2 regions of the Stenotrophomonas sp. TWI819 genome follow, and region 1 is predicted to be linked to the other one. Evidence: riboswitches for the same ligand, from Rfam matches in the RefSeq annotation. Region 1 holds a riboswitch; the other holds the start of a gene.
What was found. A riboswitch is a leader RNA that binds a small molecule or an ion and turns the genes downstream of it on or off. The one in region 1 is predicted to bind glycine.

Region 1 (8,278 bases):
TCGTGATCAGCGTGCTGCTGATCGGCACCGCACTGGCCGCGCACTACATGAGCAGTTACCACATCTATCTGGATGCGGACATGCTGCGCAACGTGCTGGCGACCGATCACAAGGAAAGCGGCGAGCTGATCACGCCTACGCTGATCCTGCCGCTGCTGCTGTTGGCCTTCGCTCCCATGCTGCTGCTGTGGCGCGTGCAGCTGCGCCGACGCACGCTGGGCGGCGCGCTGCTGTGGCGCATCGGTTTCCTGCTGCTGTCGACCCTGATCGCCTTCGGCGGTGCGATGCTGTCCTTTCAGGAAATGTCATCGCTGATGCGCAACCAGCGCGAGGTGCGTTACCTGGCCACGCCCGGCAACTTCCTGCTCGGCCTGCCCAAGGCGCTGCGCGGCGACAATCCGATCCAGCGCGCTCCCAAGCTGCCGATCGGCATGGATGCCAAAGCGACCCCACGTGCGTCAGGCGGCCGCCCGCGCCTGCTGGTGATCGTGATGGGCGAGACCGCACGCGCGCAGAACTGGGGCCTCAACGCCTATGCCAGGCAGACCACGCCGGAACTGGCCCAGGCCGGGGTGATCAACTTCCCCGACATGCACTCATGCGGCACCAGTACCGAGGTCTCCCTGCCGTGCCTGTTCTCGCCGTATGGGCGGCATGACTACGACGAAACGAAGATCCGCGCACACCAGTCACTGCTGCACGTGCTGGACCACGCGGGCATCAGCACCTTGTGGCGCGACAACCAGTCCGGCTGCAAGGGCGTGTGCGAAGGCCTGGAAATGCAGCCACTGGACGATGCCAGGCACCCGACCCTGTGCGCCAACGGGCGTTGCATGGACGAGATCCTGATCGACGATCTGGCCACCCAGGTCCGCGCCAGGCCGGGAGACCGCGTGGTGGTGCTGCACCAGCTGGGCAACCACGGGCCGAGCTATTTCGAGCGCTATCCGGCGCGCTTCCGTCGCTTCACGCCGACCTGCGACACGCCGGATCTGGGCAAGTGCAGTCGCGAGCAGATCACCAACAGTTACGACAATGCGCTGCTGTACACCGATCACCTGCTCTCGCGCACGATCGGCACGCTGAAGGGCATGGACGACTACGACACGGCGATGATCTACCTCTCCGACCACGGTGAATCGCTCGGCGAAAAGGGCCTGTATCTGCACGGCGTGCCGTATGCAATCGCGCCGCAGGAGCAGACCCGCGTGCCGATGACGATGTGGTTCTCGCCGTCCTTCGCGGCCAACCGTGGGCTCAACCTGGCCTGCGTGCGGCAGCGGGCGGGCAAGTACACCGACCACGACAATCTGTTCCCGTCGGTACTCGGACTGATGCAGGTCAAGACGTCGGTGTATGAACGTGACCGGGATCTGTTTGCGTCGTGCGAGGTTTGAAGCGGAACGACCACTGCTGTCAGCTATTCGCTCTTCCGTTTGGGTCGAGGCAGGCCATACCGTGGCGGGACGCGCCGTAAACCCATCCATGGGGGCTCGACGTGCGCCATCCATGGCGCCCGACGGTCCCGCCACGGTATGGCCTGCCTCGCCCCCACAGATTGCGTTGTCGGAACGGCAGGCAAAGGCAAAACATTCGCTTAGACAGTCAACGTTCGCTCTGAACGCCGTTGTTTCTCCATGCGCACCGACCCACTGTCGACGGGGCGGTGTGGGTGGGTTGGCGGGACCGTTATGCGCCATGGATGGCGCATATCGAGCCCCCATGGACGGGTTCACGGCGGGTCCCGACAACCCACCCACACCGACCCTCCCCACGTAACACGGCCGCCAAACCTTCGCCGTTGAAGTTGCCGTTGAAGTTGCCGCTGAAGCTGTCGTTGACACTGACGATCGACCCGCCCCTTGCTGCCCTGCCCCTTGCGGTGCGCCCGGCGCTTCACTAGCCTTCGCCGGTCTGTCACCACCCAAGGATGTGCCCGTGAACCACCGCCCGCTCCTGCTGGCCCTGGCAGTCAGTGCTGCCGCACTGACGCTGGCGGCCTGCCAGAAGGAACCGTCCCCCGCCGATGCACCGGCCACGGGCACCACCCAGTCCAAGGAAACCGCGGACCAGTTCATCGCCCGCGTCAACGCCGAGTACAAAGCCATGTACCCGGAAATGACCTCGGCCCAGTGGCTGTCCTCGACCTACATCAACGACGATTCCGAGCGCGTCGCGGCCAAGGCCAACGAACGCTGGCTCACCGTCCTCAATGGCTGGATCACCCAGGCTGGCCAGTACGACGGCCAGCCGATGAGCGAAGACACCAAGCGCCAGATCCACCTGCTCAAGCTGATGACCTCCATGCCCGCCCCGCGCGACCCGGCCAAGCTCTCCGAGCTGACCCGCATCGCCAGCCGCATGGAAGGCGCCTATGGCTCCGGCAAATACTGCACCGATGAAGCCAACCCGCAGACCTGCCGCCAGCTCGGCGATCTGGAACAGGTCCTCGCCCGCAGCCGCGACTACGACAAGCAGCTCGACGCCTGGCAGGGCTGGCACGGCACCACCAAGCCGATGCGCGCCGATTACGAACGCTTCGTCAGCCTGGTCAATGAAGGCGCCAAGGAAATGGGCTTCGCCGATGCCGGCCAGATGTGGCGCAGCGGCTATGACATGCCCGCCGACCAGATCGGCCCGGAAACCGACCGCCTGTGGGACCAGGTCAAGCCGATGTACGAGCAGCTGCACTGCTATGCCCGTACCAAGCTCGATGGTACGTACGGCAAGGACAAAGCCGAGGTCAACGGCGGCCTGATCGCCGCGCACCTGACCGGCAACATGTGGCAGCAGGACTGGTCCAACCTGTGGGACCAGCTGGAGCCGTATCCCGGTGCCGGCAACCTGGACATCACCGCCGCACTGGAAAAGCAGTATCAGACCAACCTCAGTGGCGCACTGGCCAAGGCCGGCAGCGGCGCGAACGTGGAAGCGCTGTACAAGGCGCAGCGTGAAGCCGAACTGCGCACCGCCAAGCAGATGACCGAGCGCGCGCAGGACTTCTATGTCTCGCTCGGCATGCCTGCACTGCCGAAGTCGTATTGGGACAAGACCCAGTTCATCAAGCCGCTGGACCGTGATGTGGTCTGCCACGCCAGCGCGTGGGACATGAACATGGAAGGCGACGTGCGCACCAAGATGTGCATCAAGCCGAACGAAGAAAACTTCACCACGATCTACCACGAGCTGGGCCACATCTATTACGACCTGGCCTACAACCCGCTGCCGCCGTTGTTCCAGGGCGGTGCCAACGATGGCTTCCATGAAGCGATCGGCGACACCATCGTGCTGGCGATGACCCCGCAGTACCTCAACTCGATCGGCCTGGTCGATACCCCGCAGGAAAGCCGCGAGGCGACCATCAACGCGCAGATGCGCATGGCCCTGAGCGGCGTGTCGTTCCTGCCGTTCGGCCTGATGATCGACCGCTGGCGCTGGGGTGTGTTCGATGGCTCGATCACCCCGGACCATTACAACCAGGCGTGGTGGGACCTGAAGGCCAAGTACCAGGGTGTGGCGCCGGCCAGCGCACGCGGTGAGGAGTTCTTCGACGCGGGTGCCAAGTACCACGTGCCGGGCAACACCCCCTACACCCGTTACTTCCTGGCGCGCATCCTGCAGTTCCAGTTCTACAAGGGCCTGTGCGATGCCTCCGGCTACAAGGGCCCGCTGCACCAGTGCAGCTTCTACGGCAACAAGGAAGCCGGCCAGAAGTTCTGGGCAATGCTGAGCAAGGGCGCCAGCCAGCCGTGGCAGGCCACGCTGAAGGAAATCACCGGCGGCGACAAGCTCGATGCCGGCCCGATGATCGAGTACTTCACCCCGGTCAACGAATGGCTCAAGCAGCAGAACCAGGGCCAGATGTGTGGGTGGCAGGTGCCGCCTGCCACCGCTGCGGCCCCGGCCGCACCGACGGCGCCCGCGGCACCGTAACCCGTGGGTTGGGCCGGGCCCTGCCCGGCCACAGCCCGCAACGAAAAAACCGGCCGAAAGGCCGGTTTTTTTGTCCGTGACGCTTTGGCCTGCGTCCGGCCTCGATGGGCCGGGAGCACGTGCGACCACGCGTGGCGTAGCGCTACGACTTGGGTTTCAGGGCAGCCGCCAGCTCGGTCTTGAACTGCTCGAAATCCATGCCATCGGCCTTGGCCTCGGCGTGCGCGGCATCCTTCAACGCATCCGAGTACACCAGCCGGACAGGGGTGCCCTGCCGCTCGTGCAGTTCGGCGGCCTGCATGATCAGGGCCAGTACCCGCGCCGCGCTGGGCGTCTGACCGGCAATGCGGCCATCCATCCCCAGCACCCATTCTCCGTCGCGGCGGACGATGCCGGCCAGCAGCGTACGCTGCTGATCGCGCAGCTCTGCGTGCGGCTCAACCGGCGGGGTGGCGGCCTGCTCGCGGTTGGCGGCCTGGGTTTCACGGCGCCGGCGGATGTCGCGGCGCAGTTTGGAGGTGGTCGACATCAGGGACTTCCGGACTGCATGAAAGGGCAAAGGATACCGCACGGGTCCTGATGGTCCCGCCAGCTGCGTGGCCTACTCGATGGGCGTCAGTACTTCGCGGCGGCGCTCGCAATACCGCTCCCAGTACCAGAACGAGCCGCCCAGTGCGAAGAAGCCCATGTAGCCCAACGCCAGATGTACCGGACTGCTGCTGAGCATCGGCGAGACCACACCGGCCACGACGGTGTTGATCATCAGCTGGATGAACATCTGCATCGAGGACGCCAGGCCGCGCTGGTGCGGGTACATGTCCAGCACCGCCAGCGCCAGCACCGGGAAGATCAGCGCCATGCCCACGCCGCCCAGGAAGATCGGCATCACCGCCCACGGCAGCGCGATCTGCTGCACGGACAGCACGTAGGTGATGTTGAGCAGGGCCGACACTGCGCACAGACCGAACCCGATCGCGATCTGCCGCTGCGGCAGGATCCGCCCGGCCATCCGCCCGGACAGGAACGAGCCCATCGTCATGCCGCCGATGGTCGGAATGAACAACCAGGCAAAACCGCCCTCGCCCAGCTTGAGGTGCTGCATCACCAGCACCGGCGCCGAGGCGATGTACAGGAAAATGCCGGAGAAATTCAGCGCACCGGCAGCCGAAAGCCGCAGCAGGCGCGCGTTGGAGCCCATGCGGGCATAGCTGCGCAGCAGTTCACGCATCGACAGTGGCGTGCGCGCCTCGACCGGGTGGGTTTCCGGCAGCCACTTGCCCGTGGCCAGCAGCAGGACCACGCCGAACAGCACCAGGAACCAGAAGATCAGCGGCCAGTCGCCGCCGCCGAGCAGGATCCAGCCACCGATGATCGGGGCGATCGCCGGGGCCACGCCGAAGATCATCGAGACCTGGCTCATCAAGCGCTGCGCGTCGGCACCGTGGTACAGATCGCGGATCACGGCGCGGCCGACGATCACACCCACACCGGCAGTCACGCCCTGCAGTGCGCGGAACACCAGCAACGTGGTCATGTCCCGCGACAGCGCACAGCCGATCGAGGCGCCGATGAACAACACCAGCCCGCCGATGATCACCCGCTTGCGGCCGAAGGCATCCGATAGCGGGCCGTGCGCCAGGCTCATCAGGCCATAGAACAGCAGGTAGACGCTGATGGTCTGCTGCACCGCGACCTGGTCCACCTGCATGCGCTCGCCCAGCAACAGGAAGGCCGGGAAAATGGTGTCGATCGAGAACGGACCGAACATCGCCAGGCCTGCAAGCAGCAGGGCCAGACGGCGGGTCGAAGGTGAGGCGGGCGTCATGCGGGCTTCCGTCAGCGGCCATGCGCACTGCACGGCGGGCGCCTGGCCCGGAACGGGCGGCGCCAGATGAATACGAGGATCCGTTGATCATAGGCCTTTGCCGACCCCGGCACCATGCCCGGCGGCGGTTTCAGGCGTCCATGCGCCCCCGTATTCAGGTGCCGGAAAGGCCCAGTGGGCCGAAGCGCTGGGCTATAATCGCCCCGCTACATGGTGGGAGAAGCGGACACCCGCTGCCGAAGGCGCAACGCCCGTAATCGCTCAGGCCCGATACCACCCGCATCAAAACTCTGGAGAGACCGGCGAGTGCCGGCGCCGAAGGGGCACGAAGTCCGCAGATGCGCGCTTCCAAACTCTCAGGCAAAAGGACAGAGGGGCACCCAGGAAGACCGCAAGGTCCGGTGGATCGCTGTCGCCCGCGACGCGCCCTGGCCCCGGCCGCCTTCCGAACGTGCGTGCCCACTCTCCGAGATGCCAGCCATGTCCCAGAACACCCCCTCCCTGCGCGAGCTTGAACACAGCCACGCGTTCGTCGAACGCCACATCGGCCCCAACGACGCTGAAATCGCGCAGATGCTCGACGTGGTCGGCCACGCCTCGCTGGACGCGCTGACCGATGCGATTGTCCCGGCCGGGATCAAATCGCCGGCACCGCTGGACCTGCCCGAGTCGCTGACCGAAGTGCAGGCACTGGCCAAAATCCGCGCCATCGCCGACAAGAACCAGGTGTTCCGCACCTTCATCGGGCAGGGCTACTACGGCACGCTCACCCCGAACGTCATCCTGCGCAACGTGCTGGAAAACCCGGCGTGGTACACCGCCTACACCCCGTACCAGGCCGAGATTTCGCAGGGCCGCATGGAAGCGCTGATCAACTTCCAGACGCTGTGCGCCGACCTCACGGGCATGGAGATCGCCAACGCCTCGCTGCTGGATGAAGCCACCGCCGCCGCCGAAGCGATGACGCTGGCCAAGCGCTCGGCCAAGTCGAAGTCCGATACCTTCTTCGTGCACGACGCCGTGCACCCGCAGACGCTGGAACTGCTGCGCACCCGCGCCGAGCCGATGGGCATCGTGCTGCGCGTGGGCACCCCGGCCGAGGCGATGGAAGCCGAAGCCTACGGCGTGCTGCTGCAGTACCCGGATACCTTCGGCCATATCGGCGACTACAAGGCGCTGGCCGATGCCGTGCACGCGCGCGGTGGCCTGGTCGCCGTGGCCACCGATCTGCTGGCGCTGACCCTGATCGCCGCCCCCGGCGAATGGGGCGCGGACATCGTGGTCGGCAACTCGCAGCGCTTCGGCGTGCCGTTCGGCTTCGGTGGCCCGCATGCCGCCTTCATGGCCTGCCGCGATGCCTACAAGCGCTCGATGCCGGGCCGCCTGATCGGCGTCTCTGTCGACGCGCAGGGCAACGCTGCCTACCGCTTGACGCTGCAGACCCGCGAGCAGCACATCCGCCGCGAGAAGGCGACCTCCAACATCTGTACCGCCCAGGTGCTGCTGGCGGTGATGGCCTCGATGTATGCCGTGTACCACGGCCCGGAAGGCCTGACCCGCATTGCCCGTCGCACCCACCGTCTGGCCGCGATCCTGGCCGCCGCACTGCGCGGCGTCGGCGTCAACGTGGGCGAGCACTTCTTCGACACCCTGCACGTCAAGGATGTGGACGCCAAGGCGATCCACGCCAAGGCTGCGGCGGCGCGCATCAACCTGCGTGCGATCGACAGCGATGCGGTCGGCATCAGCCTGGACGAAACCGCCACCCGCGCCGACATCGTCGCGCTCGGCCAGCTGTTCGGTGCCACGGTCGACGTGGATGCACTGGATGCGGCCACCGCCGATGCGTTGCCGGCCGCTCTGGTGCGCACCAGCGACTTCCTGACCCACCCGGTGTTCAACACCCACCACAGCGAACACGAACTGCTGCGTTACCTGCGCTCGCTGGCGGACAAGGACCTGGCGATGGATCGCACCATGATCCCGCTGGGCAGCTGCACCATGAAGCTCAACGCCACCGCCGAGATGATCCCGGTGACGTGGCCGGAATTCGCCAACATCCATCCGCTGGCCCCGGCCGATCAGGCCACCGGCTACAAGGAACTGATCGACGGCCTGGAAGCGATGCTGGTCGAGTGCACCGGCTATGACGCGGTGAGCCTGCAGCCGAACTCCGGCGCGCAGGGTGAGTACGCCGGCCTACTGGCGATCCGCGCCTACCACCGCTCGCGCGGCGAAGGCCATCGCGACGTCTGCCTGATTCCGGATTCGGCGCACGGCACCAACCCGGCCTCGGCCCAGATGTGCGGCATGAAGGTCGTGGTGACCAAGACCGATGCCAACGGCAACGTCGACCTGGACGACATCCGCATCAACGCGGAGAAGTACAGCGACCGCCTGGCCGCGCTGATGATCACCTACCCGTCCACGCACGGCGTGTTCGAGGAAGAAGTGGTGGAGATCTGCGAGATCGTGCACCAGCACGGTGGCCAGGTGTACACCGACGGCGCCAACATGAAC
Region 2 (8,278 bases), on a different contig from region 1:
CTGGATGGCGTCGACGGTCTCGATGATGTTGGCGTCCGGCTGGCGGCTGACGATCAGCAGCACCGCCGGGCGCTCGTTGTGGAAGCCGCTGGCGTAGCGATCCTCGACGCCTTCGCGGATCCCGGCCACATCCTCCAGGTACACCGGGCGGCCGTCGCGCATCGCCACGATCAGGCGGCGGTACTCGCCAGCGGTGCGCAGCTGCAGCGTGGCTTCCAGCTGCCATTGTTGGGCCTGGCTGGCCACCGTGCCCAGCGGCTTGAGCGCGTTGGCGTTGCGGATCGCTGCGGCGATGTCGTCCAGCGCGATGCGGTGATGGTTCAGGGCATTGGGGTCGAGCGAAACGCGCACCGCGGGCAGTGAGCTGCCGCCCACCTGCACCTCGCCGACGCCGGGAATCTGCGCCAGCTTCTGCGCGATCACGGTGGAGGCCACGTCGTAGATCTGCCCCGGCGCGAGGCTGTCCGAACTCAGCGCCAGCGCCATGATCGGCGCCTGCGAGGGGTTCACCTTGCGGTACTGCGGCATGCCCGGCATGCCGCTGGGCAACTGCGCACGTGCGGCATTGATCGCTGCCTGCACGTCGCGCGCGGCATCGTCCACGTTGCGGCCGAGCGCGAACTTCAGCTCGACCTGGGTCGAGCCCTGGGTGCTGGCCGAGTCGATCCCGGTCAGCCCCGGGATGGTGCCCAGCGCACGTTCCAATGGCGTGGCGACGTTGGCCGCCATCGACTCGGGGCTCGCGCCCGGCAGGCTGGCGCTGACGTTGATCGCCGGGTAGTCGACCTGCGGCAGCGGCGCGACCGGCAGCAGGCGCAACCCGAGCAGGCCGGCCAGTACCACCGCCACTGCCAGCAGCACGGTGGCGACGGGATGCTGCACGAACCAGCCGATCGCCCGCGACAGCGGGCTCACGCCAGCGCCTCGTCAGCCTTGTCGGTCACCGGCGCGGGGCGCTGGCGGAAGCGGTCGAAGAACAGGTAGATCACCGGCGTGGTGAACAGGGTCAGCACCTGGCTGACGATCAGCCCACCGACCATCACCAGGCCCAACGGCTGGCGCAGCTCGGCGCCCGAGCCACTGGCGAACATCAGCGGGATCGCGCCGAACAACGCGGCCAGCGTGGTCATCAGGATCGGGCGGAAGCGCAGCAATGCGGCCTGATGGATGGCCTGGCGCGGCGCCATGCCGTGCTCGCGCTCGGCCTCCAGCGCGAAGTCGATCATCATGATCGCGTTCTTCTTGACCAGCCCGATCAGCAGCACGATGCCGATCACCGCGATCAGGTCCAGGCTGCGCCCGCTCACCAGCAGGGCAAGCAACGCGCCCACCGTGGCCGAGGGCAGGGTGGAGAGGATGGTGATCGGGTGGATGAAGCTCTCGTAGAGCACGCCCAGCACCAGGTACATCACCACCACCGCGGCCAGCACCAGCCACAAGGTGCTCGACAGCGAGGCGCGGAACGCATCGGCCGCGCCCTGCAGGCGAAGCTCTACGCTGGCCGGCAGGCCGATCGCGGCGCGGGCGCCTTCGATGGCATCCACCGCTTCGCCCAGCGATGCCTCCGGGGCGAGGTTGAACGAGAACGTCACCGCCGGGAACTGGCCGACATGGTTGATCAGCAGCTGCGCGGGGCGCTGTTCGATCCGCGCGATGCCGCCCAGCGGCACCTGCCGACCATCCGGGCCGGTGACGTGCAGGCGTGCGATCGCATCCGGGCCGAAGGCCACGTCCGGGCGCGCTTCCAGCACCACGCGGTACTGGTTGGCCTGGGTGAAGATGGTCGAGATCTGGCGCTGCCCGAACGCGTCGTACAGCGCATCGGCGATGGTCTCCACGCTGATGCCCAGGCGCGCTGCGGCGACCCGGTCGATCACCACATGTGCCTGCAGCCCTTGGTTCTGCAGATCGCTGGCGACGTCGGCCAGTGCCGGTGCCTGCTGCAGATGCTCGAGCAGGCGCGGCGCCCACGTCTCCAGCTGCGCGATATCCGGGCTGGTCAGAGTGAACTGATACTGGGTACGGCTGATCCGGTCCTCGATGCCCAGTTCCTGGACCGGTTGCAGATACAGTTTGATGCCCGGGACATGCGCCACGCGCTGCTGCAGCCGCGCGATGATCGCCTGTGCATCGGCAGCGCGCTGTGCGTGCGGTTTCAATTCGATCAGAAGACGCCCACTGTTGAGGGTGGCGTTGTTGCCGTCCACGCCGATGAACGAGGACAGGCTGGCCACGTCCTCATCTTCCAGCAGCGCCGCCGACAAGGCCTGCTGGCGCTGCGCCATCGCCTGGAAGGAGATCGACTGCGGCGCCTCGCTGATGCCCTGGATCAGCCCGGCATCCTGCACCGGGAAGAAGCCCTTGGGCACCCACACGTACAGCAGCGCTGTCAGTACCAGCGTGGCGACAGTGGCGGCCAGCATCAACGGCTGGCGCTGCAGCACCCAATGCAGCTGGCGATCATAGACCGCCACGACGCGGTCGAACGGGTCGCCCTGCTGGGCCGATTCCTGCCCATCGGCATCGCGACGGGTCGCATGGCCGGCCTTGAGCAGGCGCGCGCACATCATCGGCGTCAGCGTCAGCGAGACCAGCAGCGAGATGCCGATCGCCACCGCCAAGGTGATCGCGAATTCGTGGAACAGCTTGCCGACCACGTCGGCCATGAACAGCAGCGGGATCAACACGGCGATCAGCGACAGGGTCAGCGAGATCAGCGTGAAGCCGATCTGCCTGGCACCCTTCAGCGCTGCCTGCATCGGCGTGGCACCGCGCTCCAGATGACGGGCGATGTTCTCCAGCATCACGATCGCATCGTCCACCACGAAACCGGTGGCGATGGTCAGCGCCATCAGCGTGAGGTTGTTGAGCGAGAAGCCGGCCAGCAGCATCACCCCGAACGTGCCGACCAGCGACAGCGGGACCGCGATGCTGGGAATGATCGTGGCCGGGATGTTGCGCAGGAACAGGAAGGTGACCATCACCACCAGTGCGATCGCGATCAGCAGCTCGTGCTGCACGCCACGGATCGAGGCGCGGATCGATTCGGTGCGATCGCTGAGGATGGCCACATCCACACCGGCCGGCAGCGAGGATTGCAGCTGCGGCAGCAGCGCACGCACCTGGTCGACCACGGCGATCACGTTCGCGCCGGGCTGGCGCTGGATGTTGATCAGCACCGCCGGGGTGGTGCCCGACCACGCGGCCAGCTGGCGGTTCTCGGCGCCATCTTCGATGGTGGCGACATCGCCCAGACGCAGCGGTGCGCCATCCTTCCAGGCCAGGATCAGGGCGCGGTACTCGGCCACCGAGCGCATCTGATCGTTGGCATCGAGCATGATCGCGCGGGTCGGCCCGTCGAAGCTGCCCTTGGGCATGTTGACGTTGGCCGTGCCGATCGCGGTGCGGATGCTGGCCATGCTCAGCCCGTTGGCGGCCAGCGCGGACGGATTGACCTGGATGCGGACCGCCGGGCGCTGCCCACCAGCGAGGCTGACCAGCCCGACCCCAGGCAGCTGCGAGAGCCGCTGCGCCATGCGGGTATCGACCAGATCGTGCACCTGCGGCAGCGAGAGGCCCTGCGAGGTCACTGCCAGGGTCAGGATCGGGGTGTCAGCCGGGTTGACCTTGCGGTACACCGGCGGCACCGGCAGATCGTCGGGCAGGAAGCTGTCGGCGGCGTTGATCGCGGCCTGCACTTCCTGCTCGGCCACGCCGAGCGCGACCTCCAGCGAGAACTGCAGGGTGATCACCGACGCGCCGCCGGAGCTGGTCGAGGACATCTGCTTCAGGCCGGGAATCTGCCCGAGTTGCCGTTCCAGCGGCGCGGTGACCGCGCTGGTGGTGACGTCCGGGCTGGCGCCGGGATACAGCGTGGTGATCTGGATGATCGGGTAATCGACCTGCGGCAGTGCCGCGACCGGCAGCAGGCGATAGGCCATCACGCCGGACAGCAGCAGCGCCACCATCAGCAGCGTGGTCGCGACCGGGCGCTCGATGAAGGGGCGCGAGAGGTTCATGCGCCGGTCCGCGGCGGGTCCTGCTCCACCACCTCGACCTTGGCGCCTTCGCGCAGGCCGTCGATGCCTTCCACCACCACGCGCTCGCCCGCCTTGAGGCCTTCGCGCACCGAGACGCGTTCGCCATCGGCCGGGCCGAGCACCACGGTGCGCAGCGACGAGGTGTCATCGGCCGCGATCACGTAGACGTAGCTGCCCTTGCTGCCGAACTGCACGGCGGCATTGGGAATCACCACCGCATCACTGCTGCTGACCTGCAGGCGCACGTTGACGAACTGGTTGGGGAACAACGATTCATCCGCGTTGGCGAACTGCGCGCGCAGTTTGAGCGTGCCGGTGGCGGTATCGATGCGGTTGTCCAGGCTGGAGAGCACGCCATCGCCCAGCGCGGTGCGCTCCTCGCGGTCCCAGGCTTCCACGGTCAGCTGCGGATTGGCGCGTGCGGCAGCCACCACCGCCGGCAGGTCCGGCTCGGGCACGGTGAACAGCACGCTGATCGGGGTGGTCTGGGTGATGGTGGCCAGCGGCTCGGTATCGCCACTGCGCACCAGGTTGCCGACATCGACGTTGCGCAGGCCCATACGCCCGGCCACCGGTGCGGTGATGCGGGTGTACTGCAGCTGCAGGCGTGCTTCATCCACCGCCGCCTGGTCGGTCTGGCGACGGCCCTGCAGCTGGCGCACCTTGCTCTGCTGATCACTGAGGTCCTGCGCGGAGACGAAGTGCTTGCTCTGCAGTTCGGCGAAGCGCTTGAGCTGGCTTTCGGCATTGTCCAGCTCGGCCAGGTTCTGCTGCTGGGTGCCCAGCGCACGCGAGAGCTGCACCTGGAACGGGCGCGGATCGATCTCGGCCAGCAGCTCGCCGGCGGTGACGTGCTGGCCCTCGGAGAATGCCAACCGAAGCAGTTCGCCATCCACGCGGCTGCGGATGCTCACCGTATGCAGCGGGGTCACCGTGCCCAGCGCTTTCAGGCGCACCACCAGATCTTCCTGCGTCGCAGTGGCCACACGCACCGGGGTCGGCTGCGGCCCCCCGGACGGGCCGGCGGCGGGGGCGGGCGCGAGCAGTTTCCATGCAGCGATGGCGGCCAGGCCGACAGCGGCAGCGATCAACAGCGGTGTGACCAAACGACGGCGAGACGACGGGGGCGTTGAAGCGGACATACGCATCCTGCGCACCCTCCACCGGAGCAGTGCGTCCATGGGGACCGGCCGACGGCGGCAGGTCAACGGGGGAGAGGGTGTCTGGCGGGGCAGCGGGTGGTACACCGCCGCGTGGCTGGATGCCGTTCGAATGGAACGGGAGCGCCATGATACAGGGCCGGGCCGCTCAAGCTCCCGTGACCTTGGTCATGCCCGCGGGTGCGTCAATGCACCTCGTCGCGGTACACGAACTTCGGCATTTCCCACTTGAAGTGGATGGCCAGCAGGCGGAACAGGAAGCCGCCGCCCAGGCACCACAGCGTGGCGGCGTTGAGTGACACGCCGAGTTCCAGCAGGGTCAGGTAGGCCGCACCGGTGAGCAGGGTGATCACGGCATACAGTTCTTTCTGGAAGATCAGCGGCACCTCGTTGCACAACACATCGCGCAGCACGCCGCCGAACGCACCGGTCAGCATGCCGGCGATCAGGATGATCGGCACGGTGTGCCCGCCTTCGCGCGCGACCGCGCACCCGATCAGAGTGAACGCGATCAGGCCCAGGCCATCGAGCACCAGGAAGGTGCGCCGGAAGTGATGCATCCAGCGCGCCACCCAGGTCGCGATCAGTGCTGCGCAGATGGTGAAGCCCAGGTACTCCGGGTGCTTCACCCAGCCCAGCGGGTAGTGGCCGAGCACGATGTCGCGCAGCGAGCCGCCGCCGAGCGCGGTGACGCAGGCGATGATGACCACGCCGAACAGGTCCATGCGGCGGCGGCCGGCCGACAGCGCGCCGGTCATGGCTTCGGCCGAGATGGCGATGAGGTAGATCAGGGAGAGCAGCATGGGGGGGCTCCGGGAAACACGTCAGGCGGGGACGGAAACGCGCACGCATCACGCCAGCGCCGCTGCACTGTCGTGGGGTGGGATTCCGTTGCCGCTCCCGCTGTCCTTTTGCCTGAGAGTTCGGTGGCCAAGGCCACGTGCCCCTTCGGCGGGTCATTGAAGACCTCTCTCCAGATCGGCGTGTCGGATGCATGGTTGGTGGCTGTGCAGCCACCGGCCTGAGCGATTATGGGAGCCTGCGCCTTCGGCGGGCGCCAGCGCGGCGCCTCTCTCCTGCATCCGGGGCGGATTCTAGCAGCCGCCGGGCCCGTGCCGGGGGATAATCCCGGTATGCCCGCTGAACCCGCCCTCTGGTACCTGTACCTGCTTGAATGCCGCAACGGCAGCTATTACGCCGGCATCAGCAACGACGTGGACGCACGCTTCCAGGCCCATCTCGCCGGCAAAGGGGCGAAATACACGCGGGCCAACCCACCGGTGAAGGTGCTGGCGATGCGCGCCTACCCGGACCGCGCGGCCGCGTCGAAGGCCGAGTGGCAGCTCAAGCGGCAACCGCGCGAGCGCAAGCTGGCGTGGCTGGCGCTGCCCGATCCCACGTAGCCGCGCGTGCGGGTTGTTCGGGCCTTCGTTGGCGGCATACCATCGACCCTCGTTCGTTGATCCGCTTGCCCAAGCCCTGGAGTGCCATGTCCCGCGATCTGTCGTTGTACCCGGAAGATGAGAATGGCGATGTGCTCTGGAACATGCTGCAGGATGGCGACGATCTGTCGATTCCGCGCGAGGTGGATTTCGCGCTGATCTTTCCGACCCAGGATGTGGCGATCGCCTTCGCCGTGCACCTGCTCAAGAACGACCAGAAGGTGTCCTTCGCCGCCTACGAGGGCAACGACGACTACCCCTGGCAGGTGGTGGTGCATCCGCTGATGCTGCCGACCCACCAGAACATCGCCGGCTTCGAAGGTCTGCTGGCCAGCGAGGCGGTCTCCTACAGCGGCCAGGTGGATGGCTGGCGATGTCTGTCGCAGGGATGATCAGGGCGTGGGCGGTCGTTTCGGCCGGCGATCGTCCTGTGCATCACCGAAGATGATCCGTGCGCTGCGCTGGTAGCTCCAGTACGCCACCGCCCAGTTCAACAGCACCACCACGCGGTTGCGGAAGCCGATCAGGAAGAACACGTGCGCGGCCAGCCAGAACCACCAGGCCAGCACGCCGGAAAGCTGCAGCCGGCCGAGGTGGACGATCGCCGCCATGCGGCCGATGGTCGCCAGGTTGCCGAAGTCCTGGTATTTGAACGCACCCGGCGCGGGCTTGCCGGCCAGGCGTGCCTGGACGGTGGTGGCCACGTGCTTGCCCATCTGCTTGGCCGCCGGCGCGACGCCGGGCACCGGCTTGCCGTCGGCCTGGGTCAGTGCCGCCAGGTCACCGGCAACGAAGATCTCCGGGTGGCCCTCCAGGGTGAGGTCAGGCTGCACCGGCACGCGGCCGGCGCGGTCCAGTGGTACGTCCAACGTACGTGCCAGCGGTGAGGCGGCGACACCGGCGGCCCAGACCACGGTGCGGGCCTCGACGAAGCGCTCGCCGAGCTGGAAGCCTTCGGCAGTGATGTCGCTGACCGGCGTGCCGGTGAGCACTTCCACGCCCAGCTTTTCCAGCTGCCGCCGCGCCTTGAGCGAGAGCACCTCGGGGAAGGTGGACAGCACGCGCGGGCCGGCTTCGACCAGGCGGACCTTGGCCGAGGCGGGATCGATATGGCGGAACTCATTGCGCAGCGTATGCCGTGCGATCTCGGCCAGGGTGCCGGCCAGTTCCACGCCGGTGGGGCCGCCACCGACCACGGCGAAACTCAGCCACGCCGCTTTGCGCGCGGGATCGGGTTCGGCCTCGGCACGCTCGAAGGCGAGCAGCAGCTTGCGGCGCAGCGCGATGGCATCGTCCAGCGTCTTCAGGCCCGGCGCATCGGCGGCCCATTCGTCGTGGCCGAAATACGCGTGGGTGGCGCCGGTGCACAGCATCAGGGTGTCGTACGTAATCTGCGTGCCATCGGCCAGCGTCGCGGTGCGCGCGGCCTTGTCGATGTCGGTCACTTCGCCCAGCCGCACTTCGACATTACGCTGGTGACCGAGGATGTGGCGCAGCGGTGCGGCGATATCCGGCGCGGACAGGCCTGCGGTGGCCACCTGGTAGAGCAGCGGCTGGAACAGATGATGGTTGCGACGGTCCACCAGGGTGATGCGCACGTGCGCCGAGGCGAGGGCACGGGTGGCCCAGAGGCCGG

Region 2: it holds a riboswitch for glycine, as region 1 does, so the genes downstream of both, ABE463_RS07805 (trimeric intracellular cation channel family protein) here and gcvP (aminomethyl-transferring glycine dehydrogenase) in region 1, are expected to answer to the same signal.

Annotation. Positions count from the first base shown of each region.
Region 1 is NZ_JBDJKY010000007.1:148,091-156,368, forward strand. It holds gene ABE463_RS11695 (phosphoethanolamine--lipid A transferase) at 1-1,397, shown strand, start outside; gene ABE463_RS11700 (M2 family metallopeptidase) at 1,939-3,933, shown strand; gene ABE463_RS11705 (hypothetical protein) at 4,076-4,462, opposite strand; gene ABE463_RS11710 (multidrug effflux MFS transporter) at 4,535-5,758, opposite strand; glycine riboswitch at 6,039-6,140, shown strand; gene gcvP (aminomethyl-transferring glycine dehydrogenase) at 6,230-8,278, shown strand, end outside.
Region 2 is NZ_JBDJKY010000004.1:263,462-271,739, forward strand. It holds gene ABE463_RS07790 (efflux RND transporter permease subunit) at 1-915, opposite strand, end outside; gene ABE463_RS07795 (MdtB/MuxB family multidrug efflux RND transporter permease subunit) at 912-4,019, opposite strand; gene ABE463_RS07800 (MdtA/MuxA family multidrug efflux RND transporter periplasmic adaptor subunit) at 4,016-5,131, opposite strand; gene ABE463_RS07805 (trimeric intracellular cation channel family protein) at 5,386-6,003, opposite strand; glycine riboswitch at 6,096-6,187, opposite strand; glycine riboswitch at 6,196-6,289, opposite strand; gene ABE463_RS07810 (GIY-YIG nuclease family protein) at 6,334-6,603, shown strand; gene ABE463_RS07815 (ribonuclease E inhibitor RraB) at 6,690-7,034, shown strand; gene ABE463_RS07820 (NAD(P)/FAD-dependent oxidoreductase) at 7,035-8,278, opposite strand, start outside.